DNA from 2 places in the Clostridioides sp. LIBA-7678 genome. Region 2 is predicted to be linked to the other one. Evidence: a T-box and tRNA genes for the amino acid it is inferred to sense, from the RefSeq annotation. Region 2 holds a T-box; the other holds one or more tRNA genes.
The links. A T-box is a leader RNA that pairs with one kind of tRNA and senses whether it is charged. The one in region 2 lies ahead of serS (serine--tRNA ligase), so its partner is inferred to be a tRNA-Ser.
Positions count from the first base shown of each region.

Region 1 (11,227 bases), 810 kb from region 2:
TCTTGCTCCTCTAAAACCATATATACTTTGGTCTTCATCTCCAACAGCAAATATGTTATTTAAAGGATTTGAGATTAATTTTAAAACTTCAAATTGTACTTTATTTATATCCTGAAATTCATCTATCAATATATATTTATATACATTTCTAACCATTTCTAATGCAGACTTATTGTTCAAAAGTAAATAATAAGTTTTTATAAGCATATCATCAAAGTCAATTTTATTAACTTTAGATTTTTGTTCTTCATATAAATTATATACCTTCAAAAACTCATCTTTTGTCAATACCTCTGAATTAAAGTCGTTCTTATCCATAAGTTCATTTTTTACATAAGAAATTTCATTTATAACTTGTCCTACATTCTCATCATCATCAGCATTTTCTATATTTAAGCTCTTTAGTATTGCCTTGATTGTTATTCGCTTTGATTTCTCATCAAATATACTATCTAGATTATACCTTTCAAAGTATCTTAGGATTTTAAAAAATACAGAGTGAAAAGTACCATAAGTTACCTTATTGAGTCTTATATCATCACTTAAACTTAAAGCTCTATTTTTCATTTCTATTGAAGATGCCTTTGTAAAGCTTATTGCTAAGATTCTTGTTGGCGCTATATTTTTATTTACTACCATATTAGCTATTCTATATGTAATTACTCTTGTCTTACCTGAACCAGGCCCTGCAAGTATCATGCAAGGCCCATCTATATGTTCAACTGCTTCTAATTGATTTTCATTTAACTTTCTTATATCTATATTTGTTGTGATTATTAGCTCCACCACCCTAATTTATAATTATATTATTTTCTTTTTAATTATAAACCAAAAGTTCATAAAAATACATGTAATTTTTCCTCTATTAAATCACATCATTCCTATTTTCATGACACATCTTGAGCTCTTTCTTAATTTTATCACTTACATCTTCAGGGATAAATGATGGTTTACTAATATAATACCCCTGCATATAATCTATTCCAAGATTAATTAATGTTTCCATCTCACTTTTAGTCTCTACACCTTCTGCTATTACTTTAATATCTCTTTCATTAGAATATGAAATAAGGTTTTTTAATATTTTCTGTCTGTCTTCATCTTTATCAATACCTCTTACAATGGACATATCAATCTTTACGTAATTTGGCATTATATATAACAGTACAGCATCTCCATTGTAACCTGTTCCAAAATCATCCAAAGCAATCTCTATATTCCAATGGCTTATATAAGATTTCTTTTTCTCAATAAAATCTTCATTAATTTTATCATTTTCTGTTATTTCTAATACAACTCTATTTAAATATCTACCATATAAATCTTCAATTTCTTCAAAATCAACTCTTGATAAGTTATTATTTGGAATAGAATTTAAAAACAATTTACAATCTCCAAACTTATCTCTGTATTTTTTAAAGGATTTAAGTGCTTTGAACCATGTAATACGCTCAATTTGATAGAGTTTAGATTGTGAACGAGCCAATCTAATAACATCTACTGGAGAACTGAAAGTCTTTATTTTAGGTCTCATAAGCGCCTCATATGCAAAAACTTCTCCTTTACAATCTACAATAGCTTGAAATGCATATTCAACAAGTTGTCCATCAATCAATTTATTTAACTCTTCTCTATTACTCAGTAAGAATGAATCTTTATTATATACATTAATATCAAACTCACTCACTTCGCCCTTGATTGTATTTTTAATTTGATACATAGCAAAATCTGCATATCTCATTAATTCATCATAATTACATGAGTCATAAGGATACCAAGAAACCCCAGCTGATGCCCTTATTTTAAATTCTGTTCCATCATGAAGTTTTAGTAATGTATTGCTCATCTGTATCTTAACAGAATTGATAATATCTCTTATACTCTCTTTACTCTCATATCCATATATAAACACATAAAACTCATCACCTGAAAGCCTAGAAACTATACCATTCCATGATATAAACTTTTTAAGTATACCTGCTGCACATCTAATGTATTCATCACCAGCATCATGTCCATATGTATCATTGATATATTTTAAATTATCTAAGTCCCACATAATAAAGGCTGCTACCTTAAGTTCATCTTTATTTTTAAATTTCTCTTGAATCTGTGAGTAAAATGCTCTTCTATTTAAAAGATTAGTTAAAATATCAAAATCTCTTTCATATTCTATCTTCCTTTTCTCAATGAACTCTTTGGTTACATCTACAACAACACCAAGAACCTTTAGCTCATCTTCAACAATATTTAGTCTTACCCACTTAGACCTTTTATCTTCAGATTCAAATTTATATATGTACGTATTTTCTGTTTCATAACTTTCTTGTAAATATTCATCTAGCTCTTTTAGTTTTTTAAGAAACTTATCTTTTCTCACATAACCATATTCTTGAAATTCTTTTTCTGTAATAAATACATTAAAAAATTCTTTTGTACAAAAAACGCTCTCTGTATTTTTATACAATTCAAAAGCCCCAATAGGCATATCTACCATCTCAATAATCTGTGATAATTTTGAAGAAGAGTCTGCAACATTTGCACTAAGTATCTCTATAGCCGAAGATAATTCATCTATTTCAGATATATTTATCTTATCAAGATTTACTGGTTTTGATGGGTTACTATTTCTAACTTTTTTAGCTAGAAGAACAATTGGTTTTGTAAATAATCTTGATGCTATATAAATACCTACAAGTCCTATTGCTAAAGAAATTGCAATAGAAATTATAACTAACCTCTCAACTCTTTTTGAAAAAGACAAAAGACTTTTTTCCTCAATAATACCCAAAAGTGCCCAACGTTCATTTTCAAATGGAGTATTAGAGTTGTATAAATCTATATATTGTACACTAGCATAAATATTACCACAACTATAATCATCCTCTTCATTTTTAATCTTATATACATTCTTATAAGATTCTTTCTGTTCTAAATTAGAATGTAAACCATCCCAAAATTTTTCTTTTAGTGAATATCCATTTGAAACTACATTTTCAAATGCCATATCATCATTCCTGTCTACACCTAAAATGTAATTACCTTTTTTATTACTATGTATCTCTGTATATGGCAGTAATTCACTTAAATAGTTTATACTTAAATCTATTCCAAGCACTCCATATACAGTTCCATCTTCATAAATAAGAGGAACTGAATATGTCATTACCTTATCTCCTGCATTTGTCAATAGAAACTGGCTTCCCCAGTAACCTAAATTAGAACTTGATACATTTGGGTTATCAATCGCCGCTCTAAATGGCTTGTAAAAAAAATTATCTCCCTTTCGTGTATTTTCACCTTTAAATGAAAATTTTGGAGCCCAATAACTATCCATAGATATTCCAAAGTTTCTTGCTATATCTGATGAACCTCTCTCAATTAACAAATCAGAATTGTCATTTGGGTTAAATTTAGGGTCTAAATCTCTTATGTACAATCCAGTCTTGCTTACTTCACCTTTATTATTCATAGAATCATTTTCAATATTTTTATTACTTAAGATTATAAAAGAACCTGTCACAGAGTTTTTTCTCAAAAGATATATCAAATTGCTTGATATATTTTTTATAATCTCTTTGTTAATTTCTTCATTGTCACCCACATCCTTGATTGAAGCATTATTTTCATCCAAGATCTTCTTTACAGATGAATTAATTGCGGATTCTGTTTCACTTGTTTTTGACCATCTTTGCAACATCTCATTTTGTATATAGTTTTTGCGATTAATTACTCTTTCATTTAAAATATCAAATGAGTTGTCATTTAACTTCTGAATAGTTCCTCCCCATAAAATTGTGGCACAAAATAAACTTGTTTGAATTAGCATAACAATAATTAGGGGAAATATCATCTTTTTCATTATTGAATTATTTTTTCTTAGATTGTTTTCCATACTTATTCCACCTATACCTTTGTGCATGTCGACACATTAACCGCCAATTCACCTACTCTTTTGTAGCATTTTCAAGCTCAGCCTTAAAATTTTTGAACCAAGTTTCAAAATTCTTGTCATTATTAAATTGTGTTACTGCATCCTTTTTAGAAGTTCCATTTTTTATTAATTCATTTATTTTATTTAAATCTTCTTTAGCTTTATCAAGCATTGAATATTCAAGAACTTGTCTAGCTTTAGTTCCACCATCAAAGGCTTTATTCGTATATAAATTACAACTATTAATTTGTTCAATAGATGAGACTAATGAGCCCTCAACTTTATCTGATACCTTTAAATCATCTTTTTTCATAACTTCTTTTATAACATCTAAATCATTTGTTTTTTTCTTCACTGGTAAGTATCCAGAAGAAATAGAGAATTTTATATTAGGTTCTTTATCTGTAAACCATTTTAAGAATTCTACTGATGCAAATTCTTCTTCTTTAGTGGATTTTGTTACAGCCATTCCTGCACCTTGTTGTACCGCATATTTTTCTTTTCCTTTAAAACGTGGAGCTTGAAAAACAGATGTTTCAATCTTATAACTCTCATTGTCATTTAACATTACTCTATCTGGGAAGTATGCTGCTCCTGAGCTAGAACCCACAAGAGCTAATATATCTCCTGTTTTTGCATCATCAGAACGAAACTTACCATAAGATGCGAAATACCCATTTATATATGGGACATAAAAATTATCCCATAATTTTCTCATAACTTTTTCATCAATATTTAATGTAACTTTTCCATCTTTAACAGAAAAAAGTTCTACTCCTAATTGTTTACTTCCTATAATAATATAATTTGCTAAAGCATCTCTTCCAAAAAATGCTTTACCATCATTAGGTTCTTTTGTTAAACTATCTGTCCATTCATAATATTTTTTTGATATTTCTGTTAATCCCTCTATTGTTTTTATATCATCTATATTTGAATTTGTAGCTTTGGCAAATTTATCCCAATCAGTCTTATTTATCATCAAAACCTCAGTCGATTTTGCAATTGGAAAAAGTTTAAATTCATCATTAGAATTTATTCTACCCTCTTCTACATATTCTTCTATATATTCATTTAATTCCTCTTTACTTATATACTTGTCCATGTCCACTAGTAATCCTAATTTGTCCATTTCATAGGCAGTATCTGAGTATGCTGCAAATATATTTGGTACATCTTCAGAACCAACTTTTTTATTTGCAGAATCTAAAACCTTTTCTGATAAATCAACTACATTACCTTGACTAAACGCTTCAATAATAATTCCTTTTTCAGCACCTACAGTATCATTAAATTCCTTAACAAGCTTATCAAAAGCCATTTTTTGCTGTCCATTATAATAATGCCAAATTTCTATCGATGTCGGATTCTCTGGATCTAGCTTATAATTATCTTCCTTTTTCAAACTACACCCTGTAAGTAATAAAACAATCATTGATGTGATAATTAATTTCGCAAACTTACGCCTATTCATAAAATCTACTCCTTCAAATTTATAAAATTTATAATAGCATTAAAACTGCAACTTCACTATTTATATTAATTATAGAACGTTTACTGATATATTTAAACAGGATTAACAACATATTTAAAAGCAATTAAGAAACATATAATTACAAATATTGAAAATAAAGCTTTTACATAATTTTTATTTCTAAATGCCCCAAACGATACTAAACCTTGTTGAATAGCTACTGTAATCACTAAAAGTATCATTATTACATTAAGTTGAACTAACTTAAACAAATAAAGTAAAGAAAATATTACTAAAAGGACACATAACACAATACTAGACTTATTGATAATATCATCAATTTTATCTACCTTTTTAGAATTTTTATTAGTTTCCTTTAATTTTTCTTTATTTAAAGTCTCAACTTTTTTATTATACCTTTGTCTCGTTTTATCTTTATACTTTGTGTTTTTATTCTTATTACTCATTTGTTTCCTCACCCTCTATAAAATTTTTTAAATTGAGTTTTTATTGTTTAAACATTATATATTTAAGATACCATATATTCTTCAAAAAAGGTAACTTACTGTTCATCTATTTTTAATTTTAACACAAAAAAACTATCTCTTTTTAGAAATAATTCTATATTGAGATAGTTTGTTTAACTATTTATTTTCACCAACATTTTCTACATTATCATATTTACTATCAACTAAGACTATATCAACTCTCCTATTTTTTGACCTACCATCTTGAGATGAATTTTCTGCTATTGGTCTAAATTCGCCATATCCTACAGCAGACAACTTATCTGGTGCTATACCTGCACTATCAATAAGAAGTTGAACAACATTAGTTGCTCTCATAACTGATAAATCCCAATTCGACTTAAATTCAGAATTTTTTATAGACATATTGTCCGTGTGACCTTCTACTCTTATGTAACTGTTCATTTCATTTAGCATCTTACCTATTTGGATAATCTTATCTCTAGAATTACTCTTTACAATTGCTTTTCCAGTATCAAATAATATAGTATCTTTAAGACTTATTACCAACCCTCTATCTTGAGCTTTTAATGATACTGAATTTGCCATACCATTTTCGTTTAAATACTTTTGAATTTCCTCTCCTACTTTTTTAAACTCAGCATTTTGTAAACTATCTAAATTACTACTACCTGGTTCAACTACTGGTTCCATTTGGCTTTTACCACCTTCAATAACTCCTGAAGAACCACCAAAAGCAGAATTTAGAGATTCAGATAATTGTTTATATTTCTCTGCATCAACATTACTCATAGAATACATTATGACAAAGAAAATCATAAGTAGTGTTATGAGGTCTGAATAAGTTAAAAGCCATCGCTCATTGTTTTCTTCTTTTTCATCTTCATCATGTAACATAAATATTCCATCCTTATTATATTATTCAGTTCTACCATCAGTTTCTTCAAGTTCAATTAATTCTTTTGAATTTAAAAATATTTTTAATTTTTCTGTCATTAAATTAGAATTATCACCCTCAAGTATAGATAATATTGCTTCTATTACCAAAAGTCTTTCATTTATTTCTTGTTGATTTATAGCCTTAAGTTTTGATGCTACTGGTATCCATATTAAATTGGCAGAACCAACACCATACAATGTAGCTAGAAATGCAACAGATATTTGAGGTCCCAGTGCATCTGGGTTACTCGAAAGATTACCTAAAATATGTACTAATCCCATAACTGTACCTATTATCCCCAGTGTAGGTGCAAATCCCCCTGCTGAATCAAATATTGATATACCTTCTTTATGTCGTTTTGATGTTACTTGTATCTGCGATTCCAAGATATTTCTTATAGTAGCTGAATCGACTCCATCTACCATAAGTTCAAGCCCCTTTCTAATAAAAGGGTCTAAGTCATCATTCTCACTTATTTCTTTATCAATGCTAAGAAGCCCCTCTTTTCTAGCTTTAATTGCAATTTCTTTAAAATAGATTATATTTTCTACATTATTAGGTTTTTTATTTTTAAAAGCTAATAACATTATCTTTATGGACTTTTTAAATACAGGGAATGGTGTTGAGGCTCCAACGGCACCTATAGTTCCACCAAAAACAACAAGTGCTGATGAAAATACAAATAGTGCTCCAACGTGTCCTCCATCAATAACAAAAGCAACCACTAAAGACGCTATTCCCACTATGAAAAAAATTAAAGTTGTCATCTATTTCCTCCTTTCTTTAGTTTTACTTGATAAATTACTTTTATTAATAGACACTACAAAAAGACTACCTTTAACAAGAATAGCCTTTAATAATTGGCGGAGAAGGAGGGATTCGAACCCTCGCACCGGTTACCCAGCCTAATCCCTTAGCAGGGGATCCTCTTGAGCCACTTGAGTACTTCTCCAGATTGTCTGTACTAGTAAATTATATAATAAAATTATATTTTAGTCAATTATTTTGTAAAATTTAAGTTATTTTGAATTATTAAATATCTATTTTTACTTTTTTGCTTAAATGTAAGTTTCAAATATGGTAAAATTATCTTGCATAATACTTATAATATTATTTGATAACTATACATACATTAATAAATATACATAAATCCTGACTTAATCATAAGTTATGCCAAAATCTAAAATAATATTAACCCAAGGAGGATATTCCATGCTACCACAAGAAAGATACGAGAAGATTTTAAGTATTCTCGAATCAGATAATATAATTAAAATAAATGACATCGTTCAAATGTTTGACATATCAATAGAAACTGCACGAAGAGATTTAGCTCATATGGAAAGTATCGGGCTTTTAAAAAGAGTCTATGGTGGTGCTATACCAGTTATAGCAAGTAGTGTAGAACTCAACTATGTTAAAAGAAAAAAAATAAACTCAAATGATAAAAAACAAATTGCCATAAAATGCAGTGAGTTTATAAATACAAATGATACTATTTTTATGGATACTGGAACTACTGTCCTTGAAGTTTCAAAAAATTTAAAAGATAAAAAAAATCTAACTGTAATAACCAACTCAATTTTAGTGGCAAATGAACTTATGAATACTAATATAAAAGTATACGTGCTTGGTGGTTATCTTAGAGAAACTGAAGGTTCTTTTTCTGGTCCACTTACACTGTCAGCTATTGAACAGTTTAATGTTGATAAAGCTATTTTAGGTGCTGGAGGTATCACTCTTGAAAATGGTATTTCTGACTATCATTTAGAAGAGGCACTTGTTAGAAAAAAAATGATTGAAAGGTCTAGAAAATCCATAGTGGTTGTTGAACCTCCTAAGTTTGGTATAAATTCATTTGCATCAGTTGCTCCTATAGAACATATAGATACTATTATTACATCTTCTAGTATAGACCATGATATAATAATAGAATTTTCTCAGAGAGGAATACCTTTAGTCATAGCTGATAATTAGTTCATATGATTGGTTTTTGATTCCTTGATATAATAGATTAAAGTTAAGGAGCCAAATAATTATTTATTTAGCTCCATTTATATCTAAACAATACTTTATGTTTTTTATTATGTTACTATTTTGAGATTAGTTTAATACTTTCAATTACTTCAATGTTTATGCTACTTTATTATTTTGAACTATTTAATTATGTTATTAGTCATTTGATTTTTTAATTTAAAGTGACTTAAATTCTGTTTAAGTACTACTCGTTTCATACAACATCTTTCTTCACTCTAATATTTTGTTCTTCTTCTAAAGTTAAATCTTTTGTCATCACCATAGCAAGTGCAATTGCCAATACTCCACCAATCAACTTTCCAATTACGACAGGTGTAATCATCTCTGGTACTACTCCTGCTGTAAATCCTAAATGGTCTCCTAGAGCTGCTGTAGCACAAACCAACCATGCAGTATTTACTACTTTCCCTTTTGGACTCATATCCTTCATCATTTTATATACTGGAATACTATTAGCTAAAGTAAACACTAATCCTGCTGCACTAGTTGCATCCATGCCTAATTTTTCACCCACCATTGTAAGTGGTTTATTAAGAACTTTAACTAACAAATGCAATATTGGAAAAGTACCTAATAATACTATTGCAATACTTCCAATAACTTGAATCCCTTCTCTTATTGGTGTCATTCCTTTTATGAGTACTATACCTGTTATTTCTTGAAATGCAGCTGCTCCCAATCCTACTGTTATCAATATTGATATAAACTTCCCAAAGACTAATGACCCATTTATCATGAGTGTAGAATTAAATTTTAATCCTATAGCTAGTACCATTGCCAATATTATCACTGGTATCATATTTATAATTACCATTGATAAATTAAACCCTGCTATTAATCCTCCTACAACACCTCCAAAAGGTATTGTTATTAACCCTATTAGTAATCCTTTTGCAAAAAAGGGTCTATCTTCATATTCTATAAGACCTAATCCTACTGGGATTGAAAATACCAAAGTACATCCAAGCATAGATGACACAACTAATCCCGCAAGCATTCCTGCCTCTTTATTATGTGCAAGTTCCATAGCTAATGGATACCCTCCCATATCATTTGCTAAAATAGTAGCAAACATAGATGGGTCTGCTCCACAAAGGTTGAAGATTGGTATTATCATAGGACCTAACACATCTGAAATGACTGGAGCTAAACAAACTATACCAACCATTCCTAAAGCTAATGGCCCCATTGAATTAAATCCTTCTTCAAATTGCTCTCCAAGCCCAAACTTATTCCCAATTATTCTATCTAACGCTCCTAAAAGCACACCCACAGCCATTATGTATAATATAATTTTATCAAAGGGCATATTTAGTTCCTCCTGTATATGTAAAATTTTCTGTTGCGCCTTAATTAGCACACAATCTTTTGGTATCGTTTTCCCAATTCATAGCTCTTTTTACTGCCTGATTCCAGCCAATTAATATTTCTTCTCTTTTTTGTTCAGTCATATTTGGTATATATTTTTTACTTATTGTAAATTCGCTTCTAATCTCATCAATACTATTCCAAACACCACATGAAAGACCTGCCATATAGCCTACACCAAGTACTGTTGTTTCAGTGTTTTCTGCAATTTCAATTGGTATATCTAATATGTCAGATTGAAATTGCATGGTAAAATTATTCTTAGTAATTCCACCATCTACTCTCAACATTTTTATATTTTTACCTGAAGCTAAATTCATGGAATCAACAACATCCTTAACTTGAAGTGCAACAGATTCAAGAGTTGCCCTTACTATATGCTCTTTTTTAGTACTTCCTGTTATTCCAACCATTGTACCTCTAGCATATTGGTCCCAATAAGGTGCTGCAATACCTGCAAACGCTGGCACAAAATATACACCACCAGTACTTGTGATTGAATTTGCCATATCATCAGTTTCAGAATAATTTTTTATGACTCCAATTCCATCTCTAAGCCATTGTATCGCCGCACCTGCTATATATACACCTCCATCATAAGCATATGTAACTTTATCACCTATCTTCCAAGCAACAGTTGTCAATATACCATTACCTGCTATATTTAACTCCTCACCTATATTCATATATAAGAAACATCCTGTGCCATAAGTATTTTTTACCATACCTGGTTCAAAACATCCATTACCAAATAAAGCTGCTGGTTGGTCAACCATTGATGCAGTGATTTTTATAGAGACACCACAAAATGCCTCCTTATTTGTAGTTCCAAAATCTCCACTGGTAGGCATTATATCTGCTAAAATATTTCTAGGTATCCCTATAATATCAAGTAACTCTCTATCCCAATCCATATCTCTTATATTAAAAAGCATTGTTCTTGCTGCTGTGGATACATCAGTTAAAAAAGATTTTCCTCCTGTCAT
Region 1 is NZ_CP196987.1:827,802-839,028, reverse strand. It holds gene ACTG46_RS04175 (ATP-dependent helicase) at 1-789, opposite strand, end outside; gene ACTG46_RS04170 (EAL domain-containing protein) at 866-3,895, opposite strand; gene ACTG46_RS04165 (extracellular solute-binding protein) at 3,948-5,408, opposite strand; gene ACTG46_RS04160 (hypothetical protein) at 5,501-5,875, opposite strand; gene ACTG46_RS04155 (flagellar motor protein MotB) at 6,053-6,793, opposite strand; gene ACTG46_RS04150 (flagellar motor protein) at 6,815-7,603, opposite strand; tRNA gene ACTG46_RS04145 (tRNA-Ser) at 7,698-7,788, opposite strand; gene ACTG46_RS04140 (DeoR/GlpR family DNA-binding transcription regulator) at 8,049-8,813, shown strand; gene ACTG46_RS04135 (ethanolamine utilization protein EutH) at 9,067-10,182, opposite strand; gene glpK (glycerol kinase GlpK) at 10,223-11,227, opposite strand, start outside.
Region 1: it encodes a tRNA-Ser, which carries the amino acid that the T-box ahead of serS (serine--tRNA ligase) is inferred to sense. The anticodon was not compared.

Region 2 (11,227 bases):
ATAATTCCTCCCAAAACTTATAACAAACTTATCTTATCATAATTCATTTTATAATTCAACTTAATTTTATTTTGTTTATTTAATTATTAATAGATATCTCTATATTTTATTTAAATTAGTTCCAAAATAATCTTTATCCATTTATATAAGTGTTGATTTATAAAGATGTTTAGCATTTTATGATAGATATTTGATTATATAAATTCACATAAAAAAGCTATGAAATTTAATAATTTCATAGCTTTTTTAATTTATTGTTCATTCATAGTATGTCTTTTACATCAAAATATATTTCTACATATAATATCAATAGAGTATTATCTTATAACATCAACACCCATGTAAGGTCTTAATTCTTCAGGAACTACTACAGAACCATCTGCTTGCTGATAATTTTCTAGTATAGCTGCTAGACATCTTCCTATAGCTAATCCAGAACCATTTAAAGTGTGAACATATTCTGCTTTTGATTTTTTATCCCTTTTAAATCTTATTCCTGCTCTTCTTGCTTGGAAATCTTCAAAGTTTGAACAAGAAGATATCTCTACATATCTATTGTAACTTGGCATCCAAACTTCTAAATCATATTTAAATGCAGCTGTAAATCCTAAATCCCCTGTACATATTTTTACAACTCTATATGGAAGACCTAACATTTGTAGCATAGTTTCAGCATCATGAGTTAATGATTCTAATTCATTATAAGAATCTTCTGGTTTAACAAACTTAACTAACTCAACTTTATTAAATTGATGTTGTCTAACTAAACCTCTTGTATCTCTTCCTGCTGAACCTGCCTCAGATCTAAAACAAGGAGTATATGCACAATATTTAATTGGAAGTTCTGCAACATCTAATATCTCATTAGCATGTATATTAGTAACAGGTACTTCAGCTGTTGGTATTAAGAAATACTCTAATCCTTCTATCTTGAACATATCTTCTTCAAATTTAGGAAGTTGACCAGTACCTATAAAACTATTTCTATTAGCCATAAATGGAGGTAAAACTTCTGTATATCCATGTTTAGCTGTATGAGTATTTAAAAAGAAATTCATTAAAGATCTTTCTAATCTAGCACCTAAACCTCTATATAAAGTAAATCTTGAACCAGTTATTTTTCCAGCTCTTTCAAAATCTAATATACCTAGACCAGTACCAATATCCCAATGTGCTTTGTGTTCGAAATCAAATTTAGTAGGTTCTCCCCAAGTTCTTATTTGAACATTATCTTCATCTGTTTCGCCTTGTGGAACCTCTGGATGAGGAACATTTGGTATTCTCATCAATGTGTATTCCATTTTTGCTTCTACTTCTTTTACTTTCTCATCAATACCTTTTATCTTATCTGATAACTCTTTTAATCTTGCTTTTTCTTCTGTTACATCTTTGCCTTCTTTTATTAATTGTGGTATGTTTTTAGAATTTACATTTAATTCATTTTTCATAACCTCAACTTCTTGAAGTATCTCTCTTCTTTTATTATCTAATTCAACCACAGCATCAAGGTCAAATTCTCTTTCGCCTCTTCTTTCCATAGCTTTCTTGATATCATCTAAATTTTCTCTTATTCTTTTAATATCTAACATATTAATTCCTCCTAATAATTTTGATAATATAAATTATAATTCCAATTAATTTACAAGTATTCTAGCTGTAAACTTTTAATTTAAACAAATTTGAAAAATAAAAAAAGACCTCCGTTTACCCTATAAAAGGGACGAAAATCTTTTATCCGCGTTGCCACCCTAATTGATTATACTAAAACGTATAATCCTCTCAGACCTATAACGTAGGTAAACCGTCTAGCTTTAACTAGAAGCTCTAGAGTAGATTCAAAAACCATTGTAATGAGTTCTCACCATCCACTCATTCTCTGAATACAATCTGTTTTTTACTATTTTCCTTCACCGCTTTTTAACTAATTGTTTTATTTGATAATCATTATATTATATATATTAACATCTTTCAATACTATTATTCAAATTTTTTTAGAATTTTCTTTAATTTTTTATATTAAATTCACTTTTTTACTTAATTGAAATTCTATCTTTTATCCATTGTATTTAAATTGCTCATATTATTAAATAATAATGAGGAAGGAACAAATGGAACTTTTATATTATTTTCGTCAAATTTATTTTTGACTTTTTCCATTACATCAAAGTAAACATCCCAGTAATCATCAGTTTTAACCCATGGCCTAGCAACTATTTGCATAGTGTTGTTTCCTATAGAGTTTAAACCTATAATTGGTTTTGGGTCATCCAATATCCTTTTTTCATTTATAAAAATTTCATTCAATATGGACTTAACTACATCGATATCACTATCATATGAAATATTATATGAAAAATCTATCCTTCTTTTATTTTGATGTGTGTAATTAATTATATTGTTACTTGTCAATTGAAAGTTTGGTATAATTATGGTTTTATTATCTGGGGTTTTAAGAACAGTACTAAATATTTGTATATCAGAAACTGTACCTTCTACACCTGAGCCTTGAATATAATCGCCTATATTAAATGGCTTAAAAAATAAAATAATCATACCTGAACCTAAATTTGATAATATTTCTTTAAATGCTAAACCTATACTAAATCCAGCAGCTCCTAATACAGCTACAACTGATGTAGTTTGTATCCCTATAATACCCAAGCTTATCAATGATATAATAGATAACATAGATATGTATATTCCATATACAATGAAATTATTTACACCTTTGCTCATTCCATATTTGATTAAAAACCTTGAAACCATCTTTTTTACTATCCTAGATATATAGATACCTATTACAAATACGATTATTGCATATATAATATTTGGTATATTATCACTAAAGTTATTAAGCATATTTTCTAAAGTTCTTTTAGTTATATTACTATTTGTTGAAGCAGTCTTAGCTAATGATAAAAAATTCATTTAACTCCTCCTTATGATAATATTCCTCTGTCCTCTAATTCTTTTGTTATAACTTCTATAGTCTCTTCTTTTAGTGTCTCAATTGTATGAATATGACTACATTCAGTTAGAACTGATAACTGTTTAAATTCATTTGTCTCAACCTTCTTCATAAAATTATCTATATCCATTTTAGAGTAAATATTAAGCTCTGCAGTTATCTGACCATATGTTGGATGATTTACGATGACATCCTTAACAATTCCACCTAAATCTACAATAATCTTTAATTCATCATAAATTTCTTTAGAATTCCTGTGATTCTTACATTTTATTTGCTTTGTAAAATATGGTTGATTATATATTATATATCCTTGAGGTGTAGCTATTATTTCAAATCCTCTAGCTCTTATAAGGGCTATATCTTGTACTATTACTTGCCTACTTACATTTAATATCTCAGCTAGCATTCCACCTTTTACAGGGCACTTAGATTCTTTTAAAATATCTATTAATTTGCTTCTTCTTTCATCAGAATTCATATTACACCTTCTTTCTAAATCAAAAACTTTACCTATACTATATAATTCTATATTTTATCTTATTATAAATCAATATTGATTTTATATTCTATTTAATATTAAACTTTATTACAAATAAAAAAGATTACGTGGCTACGTCCTACTCTCCCAGGCAGTTTCCCACCAAGTACCATCAGCGCTAGAGAGCTTAACTTCTGTGTTCGGAATGGGAACAGGTGTATCCTCTCTGCTATTGTAACCACATAATCTTTATGCTTAATATTTCTATTAAGTTTTTAGAATCTAGTAATACTAGTTTCTTTAGAGTTAACACTCTAAAAACTACACATATATTTTATTGAATGGACATCAAATAATTTGGTCAAGTCCTCGACCTATTAGTATCGATAAGCTAAATACATTGCTGCACTTACACCTTCGACCTATCAACCAGATAGTCTCTCTGGGGTCTTACCCTTGCGGTGGGAAATCTTATCTTGAAGTTGGCTTCGCGCTTAGATGCTTTCAGCGCTTATCCATTCCGTACATAGCTACCCAGCCATGCCCTTGGCAGAACAACTGGTACACCAGAGGTACGTCCATCCCGGTCCTCTCGTACTAAGGACAGGTCTTCTCAAATTTCCTACGCCTGCGACGGATAGGGACCGAACTGTCTCACGACGTTCTGAACCCAGCTCGCGTACCACTTTAATGGGCGAACAGCCCAACCCTTGGGACCTACTACAGCCCCAGGATGTGATGAGCCGACATCGAGGTGCCAAACCTCCCCGTCGATGTGGACTCTTGGGGGAGATAAGCCTGTTATCCCCAGGGTAGCTTTTATCCGTTGAGCGATGGCCCTTCCACGCAGAACCACCGGATCACTAAGTCCGATTTTCATCCTTGCTCGACCTGTATGTCTTGCAATCAAGCTCTCTTTTGCCTTTACACTCTACGTACGATTTCCGACCGTACTGAGAGAACCTTTGAGCGCCTCCGTTACCTTTTGGGAGGCGACCGCCCCAGTCAAACTGCCCACCTGACAGTGTCCCAAGACCAGATTCATGGCCTATGGTTAGAGTCCCAGTACTACAAGGGTGGTATCCCAAGGATGGCTCCGCCAAAACTGGCGTCCTGGTTTCAAAGCCTCCCACCTATCCTGTACATGTAGTACCAAGACCCAATGTCAAGCTACAGTAAAGCTCCATGGGGTCTTTCCGTCCTGTCGCAGGTATCCGGCATCTTCACCGGAATTACAATTTCACCGAGTCTGTTGTTGAGACAGTGCCCAAATCGTTACGCCTTTCGTGCGGGTCGGAACTTACCCGACAAGGAATTTCGCTACCTTAGGACCGTTATAGTTACGGCCGCCGTTTACTGGGGCTTAAGTTCACTGCTTCGATTGCTCTAACAGATCCCCTTAACCTTCCAGCACCGGGCAGGCGTCAGCTCCTATACATCGTCTTGCGACTTAGCAGAAACCTATGTTTTTGGTAAACAGTCGCTTGGGCCTATTCTCTGCGGCCACCGGATGGTGGCACCCCTTATCCCTAAGTTACGGGGTCATTTTGCCGAGTTCCTTAACAACAGTTCTCTCGCGGACCTTAGGATACTCTCCTCACCCACCTGTGTCGGTTTGCGGTACGGGTACCTTTAACCTCGATAGAGACTTTTCTTGACAGTGTGAAATCAGCTACTTCGCTACTAAATTTCGCTCCCCATCACATCCCAGCATTATCAAAGCGGATTTACCTACTCTGACTGCCTCAATGCTTGGGCACACATAACCAACAGTGTGCTTAGCTTATCCTACTGTGTCATCCCATCTCTCAAACGGTTATCGGTAGTACAGGAATATCAACCTGTTGTCCATCACCTACGCCTTTCGGCCTCAGCTTAGGTCCCGACTAACCCAGGGCGGACGAACCTTCCCCTGGAAACCTTGGGTTTACGGCCTGTGGGATTCTCACCCACATCTCGCTACTCATGCCAACATTCTCACTCCCATACTGTCCACATGTCCTTACGGTCATGCTTCAACCCGTATGGGAAGCTCCCCTACCCATCATAATGATGCCGTAGCTTCGGTAGTAAGTTTTAGCCCCGGAAATCTTCGGCGCAGGATCACTCGACCAGTGAGCTATTACGCACTCTTTGAATGAGTGGCTGCTTCTAAGCCAACATCCTGGTTGTCTGTGCAATCCCACATCCTTTACCACTTAACTTACATTTAGGGACCTTAGCTGACGATCTGGGCTGTTGCCCTTTCGACTATGAATCTTATCACCCACAGTCTGACTCCCAAGTATAAGATGACGGCATTCGGAGTTTGATAGTCTTCGGTAGGTGCAATACCCCCTAGGACATTCAGTGCTCTACCTCCGTATCTCTCACCTTGAGGCTAGCCCTAAAGCTATTTCGGGGAGAACCAGCTATCTCCGGGCTCGATTGGAATTTCACCGCTACCCACAAGTCATCCCCGAGCTTTTCAACGCTCGTGGGTTCGGACCTCCACGAAATTTTACTTTCGCTTCATCCTGCTCATGGGTAGGTCGCCCGGTTTCGGGTCTACGTCAAGTAACTGAACGCTCAGTTAAAACTCGCTTTCGCTACGGCTCCACACCTTAAGTGCTTAACCTTGCTACTTAACGTAACTCGTTGGCCCGTTCTACAAAAAGTACGCGGTCACACAAGAAATGTGCTTCCACAGCTTGTAAGTGCAGGGTTTCAGGTTCTATTTCACTCCCCTCCCGGGGTTCTTTTCACCTTTCCCTCACGGTACTATACGCTATCGGTCACTAGGTAGTATTTAGCCTTGGAGGGTGGTCCCTCCTGCTTCCCACAGGGTTTCACGTGTCCCGTGGTACTCTGGATCATATCTAAAGTCTTCTCGTTTAACATACAGGACTATTACCTTCTGTGGTGGGTCTTTCCAAACCTCTTCAATTACGATACCTCTTCGTTATGATATGTCCGCAACCCCAATAAAGAAAACTTTAATGGTTTGGGCTCTTCCGCGTTCGCTCGCCGCTACTTACGGAATCGAATTTCTTTCTCTTCCTTCAGGTACTTAGATGTTTCAGTTCCCTGAGTTCCCCTCATTAAGCTATGTATTCACTTAATGATACTTAGACATTACTCTAAGTGAGTTTCCTCATTCGGAAATCTTCGGATCAAAGTTTACGTGCAACTCCCCGAAGCTTATCGCAGCTTATCACGTCCTTCATCGGCTCCTAGTGCCAAGGCATCCGCCCTGCACCCTTAATAACTTGACCAGTTAAAAAGGTTTGATAGATTAAAGTCTATCAACTTGATAATTTTTAAAAGTTATCAGCTTTATATATTACAAATTAGATGTCATATCACTAAATATATATGCAGTTTTCAAAGTGCTAACGCACAACGCCAACGGATAAATCCCGTTGCTTAAAGTGCTAACGCACGTCGCCAACAAACAAACTTCACATTCGTTCAGTTTATTCTGTTGCTTAAAGTGCAATGTAAGAGTCTACTAGATAAATCAAAGATTTAAGTAATATGCTCTTAAATGGTGGAGATGAGGAGAGTCGAACTCCTGACCCCTTGCTTGCAAGGCAAGTGCTCTCCCAACTGAGCTACACCCCCAAATATAAAGTTCATAAAGAACTTTCAAAATTAAACAGTAGGCAATTCTCCTTAGAAAGGAGGTGATCCAGCCGCACCTTCCGATACGGCTACCTTGTTACGACTTCACCCCAGTTATTGATTCCACCTTCGACGACTTCTTCCAAAAGGTTAGATAATCGGCTTCGGGCGTCTCCAACTCCCGTGGTGTGACGGGCGGTGTGTACAAGACCCGGGAACGCATTCACCGCAGCATTCTGATCTGCGATTACTAGTAACTCCAGCTTCATGTAGGCGAGTTTCAGCCTACAATCCGAACTGAGAGTAGCTTTAAGGGATTAGCTCCACCTTACGGCTTGGCAACCCTCTGTACTACCCATTGTAGCACGTGTGTAGCCCTAAGCATAAGGGGCATGATGATTTGACGTCATCCCCACCTTCCTCCAGGTTATCCCTGGCAGTCTCTCTAGAGTGCCCAACTTAATGATGGCAACTAAAGACAAGGGTTGCGCTCGTTGCGGGACTTAACCCAACATCTCACGACACGAGCTGACGACAACCATGCACCACCTGTCACCAATGTCCCCGAAGGGAACTCTCCGATTAAGGAGATGTCATTGGGATGTCAAGCTTAGGTAAGGTTCTTCGCGTTGCTTCGAATTAAACCACATGCTCCGCTACTTGTGCGGGTCCCCGTCAATTCCTTTGAGTTTCACTCTTGCGAGCGTACTTCCCAGGCGGAGTACTTAATGCGTTAGCTGCGGCACCGAGGGGGGTAACCCCCGACACCTAGTACTCATCGTTTACAGCGTGGACTACCAGGGTATCTAATCCTGTTTGCTCCCCACGCTTTCGTGCCTCAGCGTCAGTTACAGTCCAGAGAGCCGCCTTCGCAACTGGTGTTCCTCCTAATATCTACGCATTTCACCGCTACACTAGGAATTCCACTCTCCTCTCCTGCACTCAAGTCTCCCAGTTTCAAGAGCTTACTACGGTTGAGCCGTAGCCTTTCACTCCTGACTTGAAAGACCGCCTACGCACCCTTTACGCCCAGTAAATCCGGATAACGCTAGCCCCCTACGTATTACCGCGGCTGCTGGCACGTAGTTAGCCGGGGCTTCCTCCTCAAGTACCGTCATTATCTTCCTTGAGGACAGAGTTTTACGACCCGAAGGCCTTCATCACTCACGCGGCGTTGCTGCATCAGGCTTTCGCCCATTGTGCAATATTCCCCACTGCTGCCTCCCGTAGGAGTTTGGACCGTGTCTCAGTTCCAATGTGGCCGATCACCCTCTCAGGTCGGCTACTGATCGTCGCCTTGGTAAGCCATTACCTTACCAACTAGCTAATCAGACGCGGGTCCATCCTGTACTGGCTCACCTTTGATATTTAAGAGATGCCTCTCAAATATATTATCCCGTATTAGCATACCTTTCGGTATGTTATCCGTGTGTACAGGGTAGGTTACCCACGCGTTACTCACCCGTCCGCCGCTCTTTACCGAAGTAAATCGCTCAACTTGCATGTGTTAGGCACGCCGCCAGCGTTCATCCTGAGCCAGGATCAAACTCTCAAATAAAAGTTTATCAGGCTCAGATACTATTGTTATCAAAATATCTGGCTTTATGGTTTGTTTCTTGTTTTATAAATTAACCTACTGTTTAATTTTCAAAGTTCTTTAAATTATTGTGGTGGGCCATCAGGGACTCGAACCCCAGACCTACCGGTTATGAGCCGGGCGCTCTAACCAACTGAGCTAATGGCCCACAATAATTTGTGGTGCCGAAGACCGGAATCGAACCGGTACGAGAGGTAAGTCCCGCAGGATTTTAAGTCCTGTGCGTCTGCCAGTTCCGCCACTTCGGCACATCACCTGGCTATGTCCTACTCTCCCAGGCAGTTTCCCACCAAGTACCATCAGCGCTAGAGAGCTTAACTTCTGTGTTCGGAATGGGAACAGGTGTATCCTCTCTGCTATTATAACCAGATTATTGTCTAAATTTTCATTTAATTTTTTTCTAAGACAAGTATTATAATAACATCTTTGTCTTATTGTGTCAATACTTTTTTTATTCGATTTTTTAATTAAAAAAGTATTAAAAATCTATAAGTTTTGACAAGTTTAAATATATAGAGTTAGCACTCTAAAAACTACACATATATTTTATTGAATGGACATCAAATAATTTGGTCAAGTCCTCGACCTATTAGTATCGATAAGCTAAATACATTGCTGCACTTACACCTTCGACCTATCAACCAGATAGTCTTTCTGGGGTCTTACCCTTGCGGTGGGAAATCTTATCTTGAAGTTGGCTTCGCGCTTAGATGCTTTCAGCGCTTATCCATTCCGTACATAGCTACCCAGCCATGCCCTTGGCAGAACAACTGGTACACCAGAGGTACGTCCATCCCGGTCCTCTCGTACTAAGGACAGGTCTTCTCAAATTTCCTACGCCTGCGACGGATAGGGACCGAACTGTCTCACGACGTTCTGAACCCAGCTCGCGTACCACTTTAATGGGCGAACAGCCCAACCCTTGGGACCTACTACAGCCCCAGGATGTGATGAGCCGACATCGAGGTGCCAAACCTCCCCGTCGATGTGGACTCTTGGGGGAGATAAGCCTGTTATCCCCAGGGTAGCTTTTATCCGTTGAGCGATGGCCCTTCCACGCAGAACCACCGGATCACTAAGTCCGATTTTCATCCTTGCTCGACCTGTATGTCTTGCAATCAAGCTCTCTTTTGCCTTTACACTCTACGTACGATTTCCGACCGTACTGAGAGAACCTTTGAGCGCCTCCGTTACCTTTTGGGAGGCGACCGCCCCAGTCAAACTGCCCACCTGACAGTGTCCCAAGACCAGATTCATGGCCTATGGTTAGAGTCCCAGTACTACAAGGGTGGTATCCCAAGGATGGCTCCGCCAAAACTGGCGTCCTGGTTTCAAAGCCTCCCACCTATCCTGTACATGTAGTACCAAGACCCAATGTCAAGCTACAGTAAAGCTCCATGGGGTCTTTCCGTCCTGTCGCAGGTATCCGGCATCTTCACCGGAATTACAATTTCACCGAGTCTGTTGTTGAGACAGTGCCCAAATCGTTACGCCTTTCGTGCGGGTCGGAACTTACCCGACAAGGAATTTCGCTACCTTAGGACCGTTATAGTTACGGCCGCCGTTTACTGGGGCTTAAGTTCACTGCTTCGATTGCTCTAACAGATCCCCTTAACCTTCCAGCACCGGGCAGGCGTCAGCTCCTATACATCGTCTTGCGACTTAGCAGAAACCTATGTTTTTGGTAAACAGTCGCTTGGGCCTATTCTCTGCGGCCACCGGATGGTGGCACCCCTTATCCCTAAGTTACGGGGTCATTTTGCCGAGTTCCTTAACAACAGTTCTCTCGCGGGCCTTAGGATACTCTCCTCACCCACCTGTGTCGGTTTGCGGTACGGGTACCTTTAACCTCGATAGAGACTTTTCTTGACAGTGTGAAATCAGCTACTTCGCTACTAAATTTCGCTCCCCATCACATCCCAGCATTATCAAAGCGGATTTACCTACTCTGACTGCCTCAATGCTTGGGCACACATAACCAACAGTGTGCTTAGCTTATCCTACTGTGTCATCCCATCTCTCAAACGGTTATCGGTAGTACAGGAATATCAACCTGTTGTCCATCACCTACGCCTTTCGGCCTCAGCTTAGGTCCCGACTAACCCAGGGCGGACGAACCTTCCCCTGGAAACCTTGGGTTTACGGCCTGTGGGATTCTCACCCACATCTCGCTACTCATGCCAACATTCTCACTCCCATACTGTCCACATGTCCTTACGGTCATGCTTCAACCCGTATGGGAAGCTCCCCTACCCATCATAATGATGCCGTAGCTTCGGTAGTAAGTTTTAGCCCCGGAAATCTTCGGCGCAGGATCACTCGACCAGTGAGCTATTACGCACTCTTTGAATGAGTGGCTGCTTCTAAGCCAACATCCTGGTTGTCTGTGCAATCCCACATCCTTTACCACTTAACTTACATTTAGGGACCTTAGCTGACGATCTGGGCTGTTGCCCTTTCGACTATGAATCTTATCACCCACAGTCTGACTCCCAAGTATAAGATGACGGCATTCGGAGTTTGATAGTCTTCGGTAGGTGCAATACCCCCTAGGACATTCAGTGCTCTACCTCCGTAT
Region 2 is NZ_CP196987.1:13,485-24,711, reverse strand. It holds gene ACTG46_RS00120 (nucleoside deaminase) at 1-2, opposite strand, end outside; gene serS (serine--tRNA ligase) at 318-1,589, opposite strand; T-box leader at 1,714-1,920, opposite strand; gene ACTG46_RS00110 (mechanosensitive ion channel family protein) at 2,047-2,928, opposite strand; gene ACTG46_RS00105 (transcription repressor NadR) at 2,940-3,449, opposite strand; rRNA gene rrf (5S ribosomal RNA) at 3,576-3,692, opposite strand; rRNA gene ACTG46_RS00095 (23S ribosomal RNA) at 3,807-6,703, opposite strand; tRNA gene ACTG46_RS00090 (tRNA-Ala) at 6,977-7,052, opposite strand; rRNA gene ACTG46_RS00085 (16S ribosomal RNA) at 7,108-8,610, opposite strand; tRNA gene ACTG46_RS00080 (tRNA-Ile) at 8,721-8,797, opposite strand; tRNA gene ACTG46_RS00075 (tRNA-Leu) at 8,809-8,897, opposite strand; rRNA gene rrf (5S ribosomal RNA) at 8,903-9,019, opposite strand; rRNA gene ACTG46_RS00065 (23S ribosomal RNA) at 9,219-11,227, opposite strand, start outside.